Regions from separate parts of the Bacillus smithii genome, predicted to be linked through region 2. Evidence: riboswitches for the same ligand, from Rfam matches in the RefSeq annotation. Region 2 holds a riboswitch; the other holds the start of a gene.
What was found. A riboswitch is a leader RNA that binds a small molecule or an ion and turns the genes downstream of it on or off. The one in region 2 is predicted to bind thiamine pyrophosphate.
Positions count from the first base shown of each region.

Region 1 (4,017 bases), 880 kb from region 2:
ATCCGTGAAGTTCTTAGTGGTACTATTTTAGCTGCACATAATTTAAAAAGCAGTGCTTCTCAAGAACTGATAGGTATTATTCAACCCATTTTAGACTGGGGTTATCCAATCCAAGGTTTTATCAGTGATGGGCAACAATCCATTCGTTTAGCAATTGAACAAATAGTTCCAGATATTCCGTATCAATATTGTCAGTTTCATTACTTTAAAGACATAGCCAAACCATTAGTTGAAAAAGATAGAAAACTAAAAACGAATATCAAAAAGAAGCTAAGGGGAATAAGGGAAGTTGAAAGAAAAATTGAAAATTCTCCATCTAAAAACATAGAAGAAGAGGTAGCAAGTGACTATATTGCGGCTATTCGATCCGTTCTTCTAGAAGATGGTAAGCCACCATTCGAATTACCAGGCACTTGTGTTTTTGAACGAACGAATGCGATTAAAGATTCGATTGAAAAATGCCTGGATAAAAAAGGGGACTCCTCTACTTGAAAATTTGTTCAGAATAGTCAGAAATGTGGATAACTATAAGGAAGATTATCAACTCGTAAAACGTTGGGATACACGATTTAAAAGGATTGCCACCATTATGGAACCTTCTGAGAATAAAACAAGTTTTTGGGTCGAAAACAGATTGAAGCAATATTTAAACCAAATGGAAAAAGAGCTTAATCGGAAAGAAGATCAACCGTTTGTAGAGAACCTATTAAAGTATAGTAAAGGATTTTGGAAAGGACTTTTCACCTTTTATGATTATCCACTTATACCGAGAACGAATAATGATTTAGAACTCTTTTTTAGAAGAATAAAGCAAAAACACCGAAGAATCACAGGTAGTCGGACTTGGAATCGATATATTATCCGACACGGTGAAAACATTGTATTTGTAGAAAATGTCTCTAATGAACAGGAAGGGCTACAAATGATAAAAAATGTTAATTATTCAGCATATAAAACTGAAGCGAATAAATGGGAACAACGTATTGGCGAGCATATAAAACAAAGAAGATTCAAAAAAGAACCAAATGAATATTTAAACACTATTGAAGAGAAATGGAAAAGGCACAACTAATTTATTGTGTTGGTTGTGCCGTCTAAGAAAAAAAATCTATTTTCATGTTCATATAGGAACTCAAGATATTACCTATTTGATATCCAGCCAACTTGTACTGGATCGCCTTCAGACAAACTTGAAATTATTTGATGCTCTTCAACACTTTAAGCAAGATCAAGCAGTGGTTGAAACCGAGCTAAAACCAGTCCGGCTATCCATCCGCTGCCCGTCATTATAAAGGAGGAAGTTGTATGTTTGAAAAATGGGCAGTTGCATTGGCAGACCAAATCAAAAAAATAAATCCTGAAGAAACAGAACCTCATGACGTACTCGTATTCGGGTTTACGATTCTATTCAATCTTCTTTTTACGTTTCTTCTTTTGCTGATTGTTGGCTGGATCATCGGAGTGCCGCTGTTGACTGTTGAAGTGACGTTGTCTTTTATGATTCTTCGGATATTGACGGGCGGCGCCCATTTAGATCGCTCTATCGCCTGTTCGATTACAAGCTCGCTTCTTGTTCTGACGTTCGTTTGGCTCCCTGTATCGCCTATTTTACTTTTTTGCTACTTTGTTGTCAGTCTCATGTTGATCGCAAGATTTGCTCCTTACTATGAACCGCATCAAATCAAACATTCAAAGCAGTGGGAACAAAAAAAGAAACTTGCTGCTATATTGTGGGTTATCTTTACCTTTGTCATCTACTATATTTTTTCCGCGCCCGGTTTCGTGTTCGGCGCATTGCTGCAAGCCCTTTTGCTGACACCGGCAGGCATCAAGTTTATCCATAAATTAAACAATTTCACCATGAAAGGAGGTGAATATTATGAAAAAAGCAGCTAAAATTTTATCTAACACTACCCGTGTAATGGCAAATGTATTTGTTCAAGCTTCCAGCCCGCTCGCACATGCACCTAAGATCCCCGAAAGCCTGAAGAAAGCAAAATAATTGCTTATTCTAAAAGATGGACATCATCTCTTTAGAAGGCCTCCCGCTACACTTCCGGGGCGCCTTCTTTATTTTTTCCCCATTCCCTTTTTCAACGACACAACATTTCGCCACCTTCTTTCACCTATCGTCCAGAAACTTTGAAACGACTATTGACAACCTTTCAATATGGATTTAAGATTTTGATAAAGAAAAATATTCCTTATTATTTTAAATTTTTTCATTGGGATCGTAAAACAATGATCATAAACAAATAAGAGCCACTAGGGGTGCCGATAGTGATCGGCTGAGATTAAAGTGATACTTTAAAACCCTTCGAACCTGATCTGGTTGATACCAGCGTAGGAAAGTGGAGTATAATTTCATTATACTTGAGAGCATTTAGCCCACTTTCCAACATAGGAAAGTGGGTTTTTTACTGCACAGAATTGGTTAAAAAGTTTTCCCATTCAACTTTCATCAAGGAGAAAATGGCGATGAAAAAAGCGCTGCACGTCATTTCCACAGGAAAACAGAGTTTTGAAGATTGGCTTTCGATCACCGTGCGAATTCAACCATGGGTGGATTTTATTCATATTCGAGAGCGTAGTTGGAGTACAGAGATGATCAAAAAAGGAGTTGCAGATTTAGAAAAACATGGAGTTCCGTTAACGAAAATCATTCTGAACAGTCAACCGGATTTAGCTTTACAGCTTGGTGTTCCTGGTGTGCACTTTCCGGAAAAGTCTCACGAGGAAAGAGATCATGGTCGTTTCTTAACAAAGGGGTATTCCGTACATAGCGTCGAATCAGCCATGGATAAACAAAAGCGAGGCGCTCAATACCTCATTTTTGGACATATTTATCCCACTAAAAGCAAACCAGGTCTCCCTCCGAGAGGATTGGCTGCTTTGAAAGCCGTTTCTTCAGCAGTCCAAATCCCCGTTATCGCCATTGGCGGCATTACTCCTCAACGCGTTCCCGAGTGTCTGGCAGCCGGAGCGTCGGGAGTGGCGGTTCTATCCGGAGTGTATGAAGCCGAGTTTCCTGAACAAGCGGCTAAAGCTTACAAACAATCATTATGGGAGGGGCGTCACCATGCAGAAATATGATGTCATTATTATAGGCGGCGGCATCAATGGCGGCTCGATCGCCTATCAGTTGTCAAAACGCAACTATCGCGTTGCTGTACTGGAAAAAGAACGAATTGCTTCTGAAGCATCAAGCGCGGCAGCCGGAATGCTGGGAGCACAAGTAGAACCGAGAATAGACGGAGCCTTTTTTGATTTCGCCCGCAAAAGCCGCGATTATTTTGATCAATTGGTTCCTGAGATCGAACAAGTTTCCGACCAGCCTGTTGAGTTTCTTAAAAATGGTATGTTGCGGATCGCGTTCAGCGAAGAAGAAGCAAACATGCTGAAAGAAAGAATCGCCTGGCAGCAGGAACAAGGAGAGCCGGCAGAATGGCTTTCAGCCGATCAAGTATATCAAATGGAACCAGAATTGAAAGCCGAAATAGTCGGTGCCGCTTCTTTTCCAAAGGATGGACAAGTCATGCCAGCTCAGCTCACAAAAGCTTTTTTCAAAGGAGCTTCCAATTTAGGAGCAGATATTTATGAATTTACATGGGTCAAAGAATTATTGGAACAAAACGGAAAAATAACAGGAGTAGAAACAACTTCCGGCCGTTTTTATGCCGAACATATCGTGATCGCAGCGGGCGCCTTTACTCCCCATCTCTCCCTTCCGGACGGAGCTTCATTGCCGACGCTTACTCCGGTTAAAGGAGAGATCCTTGCTGTCAGACCGGAAAAGCCGATTATCACATCGACTATTTATTCACCGACTGTTTACATTGTTCCGAAAGCCAATGGAGAAATTTTTATTGGTGCGACGGAACGTGAAGGCATATACGATAAGAAAGTTTCATTTGAATCCATTCGCCGATTATCTGCTGAAGCGTGCCGCATCGTACCGGCACTCCGTTCTGCGGAATGGTCAAGGGCCTGGGCAGGAGTCCGTCCGCAAACGATCGA
Region 1 covers NZ_CP012024.1:604,146-608,162, reverse strand. Annotated here, with positions in the region: gene BSM4216_RS02855 (transposase) at 1-492, shown strand, start outside; gene BSM4216_RS02850 (hypothetical protein) at 590-1,072, shown strand; gene BSM4216_RS02845 (accessory gene regulator ArgB-like protein) at 1,306-1,896, shown strand; gene BSM4216_RS16085 (AgrD family cyclic lactone autoinducer peptide) at 1,880-2,002, shown strand; TPP riboswitch at 2,258-2,367, shown strand; gene BSM4216_RS02840 (DUF561 domain-containing protein) at 2,479-3,093, shown strand; gene thiO (glycine oxidase ThiO) at 3,080-4,017, shown strand, end outside.
Region 1: it holds a riboswitch for thiamine pyrophosphate, as region 2 does, so the genes downstream of both, BSM4216_RS02840 (DUF561 domain-containing protein) here and BSM4216_RS14530 (ABC transporter substrate-binding protein) in region 2, are expected to answer to the same signal.

Region 2 (4,017 bases):
TTAAAAAATAGAAAAATTCCGCACAAAATGAATTGTATTTTCAAATGCATAGGAGTAGTATTTTTATTATGGAAAGAATTTTGAAGAGTGGTTGAATAGGTGGGATATACGTTGAGCCAAGCAGCTATCATTGCATTGAGCATCTTTATCATTACCTATATTTTTATTATTCTAGAAAAATTTCATCGAACCATTGTTGCTATAATCGGTGGATTGTTGATGATTGTATTTGGCGTATTGACACAGGAGCAGGCCATTGATCATATTGATTTTAATACGATCGGATTGTTGATTGGCATGATGGTCATAGTATCGATTGCCTCAGAGACAGGCTTGTTCCATTACATTGCCATTTGGTCGGCCAAAAAAGTGAAGGCAGATCCAATCAAATTGCTTATTATCCTTTCCTTAATTACAGCTTTCGGTTCCGCATTCTTGGACAATGTGACAACGGTGCTTTTAATCGTGCCGATGACTTTCAACATTACGAACCGCTTGAAAATCAACCCGGTTCCTTATTTATTAGGAGAAGTGTTCGCTTCCAACATCGGCGGAACCGCCACATTAATCGGCGATCCGCCGAACATGATGATCGGAAGCGCCGTTAAGGAATTAACCTTTCTGTCCTTTATGAATAACTTGGCCCCCGTCTGTTTCCTTGTGTTGCTCGTTACGATCGCCATTCTCGCCTTTTTGTTTCGAAAACAGCTCACCACCTCGGCAGTTCTCAAAGAAAAGCTGCTCGCTTTGGATGAAAAAAAAGAAATAACCAATGCAGTACTTTTGAAAAAATGTTTGTCCGTCCTGCTTATCACGATTGTCGGCTTTTTTTTCCATCCGCTTCTGCATGTTGAAACAGCCGTGATCGCTCTGTTAGGAGCTTTCATACTGTTGTTATGGACGGGAGGAGAATATTTGGAATCAGCTTTGAAAAAGGTGGAGTGGACAACCCTTTTCTTCTTTATAGGACTGTTTGTCATTGTGGGCGGGCTGGTCGAAACAGGACTTATTTCCGCACTCGGCAAAAAGGCGATAGAAATAACCGGCGGGAATGTGACGATCGCATCGTTTTTGATTTTATGGCTAAGCGCGATTGTTTCGGCGTTTGTCGATAATATTCCTTTCGTTTCCACCATGATCCCGCTTGTCCAAACGATGGGCGATTTGGGAATTAAGAATCTCGAACCGCTGTGGTGGAGTTTATCTCTTGGTGCCTGTCTTGGCGGAAATGGTACGTTGATCGGCGCCAGCGCCAACTTAATCGTAGCCGGTCTTGCCGCCCAACTAGGCGTCAAAATCACCTTCACTTCGTTTTTAAAAATCGGATTTCCGCTTATGCTTATTTCGATTCTTATCTCAAGCGTCTATATTTATCTTCGTTATTTATGGTAGACCGAAAGAGAAGCCGGCACATCTTTTCCTATCAAAACAGGAGGGTTCTGTTGTCCCTTTTGATGTCGTTGAAAGACAAGAGCCCCGGCCTCTACCAATAGATTCAAAGGCGCAGGGCTCTGCCATTGGAATGGAATCGGTTTAAGGCTAAGCTTTCATCCGCATCCGTTCGGGGAGGGTTTGAATCGAATGGATAACGTCATCCAGCTTCGTCTCCACACGATACAACAGATAAAATGTCACCACGATCGGAAACCCTACATCTTGGATGAATGAAAGTAATTGTTCCATTTTCCCCCTCCTATTCTTCGTCAATGTTCGGAAAGAATGATCCCGCATGAACCTATCATACGGGATCATTCATCATGGATGGACCGGAAATTACTCAAGTGAATAGTCAGTAGTATTACGTTCTACCAACCGCGCACCTTGGATTCCAACCAATGAACCGTTTGGCGTTTGGAAAATGTTAGCCGCGATGATGCTGGTCATGGCCATTTTCATCTCTGCAGGACTGAGCGTTTCTTTCGGACTGTCCACCGTAATGGACGCTGTTTTCCCAAGTTCCGTTTTAAACTGCAGTTCAAGCGTTTTAGCCATATTTCTCCCCTCCTTCATTCATTACAAAATGTCCGACTGATCACTGCGTTCGACTCTCACAAGCGGCTTATCCGACAACGAACCTAAAGCATTGGCAGCTTGGCTCAACTGATCCGGTGTCGCTTCCAACCGGATGTTGGAAAAAGTCTTCGCTTTATAAACCGGCTTTCCTTTTTCATCCAAACCATAATCGAACACCAACCGCAAACTCGATGCTTTCAAATTAGCTTCTGCCATGTTCTCCCCTCCTTTCACTCCTTATATAGAAAAAAATGTCCGGACAAGACACCATAAGCAGCTCTATATCTCAAAAACTTAGAAAACTCAAAACCCGGCATATGCACTCTTCTGTTTAAACCCCTTGTCAAGAAAAGATTTTTCAGTCATACTAAAAAATAGAAAATGGAATAACGTAACCACAATCAGCGGAAAGTTGAATCTTGCGCTGATAGGTCCAAGATGAGAATTTGTAGGGGAGCCGGTAGTGCCGGCTGAGAAAGCATCCGCTAGATGCTGACCCTTCGAACCTGATCTGGTTGATGCCAGCGTAGGGAACATATTCTCAAACAGGCGGTTTTTTCTTGTTTGAAAATATGGCGTTCGGGATCAACCCGGACGCTTTTCTTTTGTTCCCATTTGCCTCCATGAAAAGATTGACTTTTGCCTGATTGCGGTTCAACATCTTAAAAAATAGATTAGGAGGAACAAAAATGAAAAAATGGCTTCTTGCTCTGTCGGCTGTTTTTCTTCTTGCCGGCTGTGGCCAACAAGGGGGAAAAGATCAAACAGCCAAAGACACGAAAGATGTAAAAAAAGTGTCTGTTGTACTTGACTGGACGCCCAACACCAACCACACCGGTCTTTACGTGGCGAAAGAAAAAGGATTTTTCCAAAAGCACGGTCTTGATGTCACGATTTTGCAGCCGGGAGAAAGCGGACCGAATCAACTGGTAGCTTCCGGAAAAGCTCAATTTGGGATCAGCTCGCAAGAAGAGGTAACACAAGCGCGTGCACAAGGGATTCCGCTCGTATCCATCGCAGCTGTGATCCAGCATAATACATCCGGATTTGCTTCTCCTGTAGCAAAGCATATCCAATCACCGAAAGACTTTGAAGGAAAAACATACGGCAGCTGGGGATCTCCTGTTGAAAAAGCGGTTATACAATCGATCATGCAGCTGCAAAAAGCTGATGTTAACAAAGTGAAATTTCTCAATATCGGTAATACCGACTTTTTAACCGCTGTAAAACGGGATGTTGACTTTGCCTGGATTTTTTACGGATGGGAAGGAATCGACGCCGAATTAAAAGGGGAAAAACTCAACATGTTGTATTTGAAGGATTTTTCCAAAAAACTAGATTACTACACCCCTGTCATCATCACGAACGAAAAACTGATTCAAACCCAGCCCGATATCGCCAAAAAATTTATGGCTGCTGTTTCTGAAGGCTATACGTATGCCATCGACCATCCAAAAGAAGCGGCCAATTTGTTGTTAAAAGGAGCTCCCGATTTGGATAAAAAGCTCGTCATGAAAAGCCAAGAATGGCTTTCCCCAAGATATCAAGATGATGCTCCACGCTGGGGAGAGCAAAAGAAAGAAGTTTGGGAAAACTACGCTGATTGGATGTACGACCATCACGTATTAGACAAGCGAATTGACGTCCAAAAAGCCTTCACGAATCAATTCTTGCCGAATGCAAAAGGAGGAGAAAAATGAGCAATTCATTAGTCAGTATTCAAATCATTCCCCATACCAAAAATGGAGAAGACGTGATCCCCTATGTGGATGAAGCGATAGAAGTGATAGCCAACTCAGGAGTGAAATATGAAGTCCATCCGCTGGAAACGACAATGGAAGGAAACTTGGAAGATTTACTTCCCATTATTCAAAAAATGAATGAAAAAATGGTGGAAGCAGGATGTCCAAGCGTCATTTCACAGGTGAAGATTTTATTTCGGCCAGATGGGATTACCATGGATGAATTGACGGAGAAATATCGATGAAACGCATTTTTTCAAAG
Region 2 covers NZ_CP012024.1:3,093,795-3,097,811, forward strand. Annotated here, with positions in the region: gene BSM4216_RS14510 (ArsB/NhaD family transporter) at 112-1,392, shown strand; gene BSM4216_RS14515 (YvrJ family protein) at 1,540-1,683, opposite strand; gene BSM4216_RS14520 (DUF2922 domain-containing protein) at 1,774-1,992, opposite strand; gene BSM4216_RS14525 (DUF1659 domain-containing protein) at 2,014-2,229, opposite strand; TPP riboswitch at 2,454-2,563, shown strand; gene BSM4216_RS14530 (ABC transporter substrate-binding protein) at 2,703-3,713, shown strand; gene BSM4216_RS14535 (MTH1187 family thiamine-binding protein) at 3,710-4,000, shown strand; gene BSM4216_RS14540 (ABC transporter permease) at 3,997-4,017, shown strand, end outside.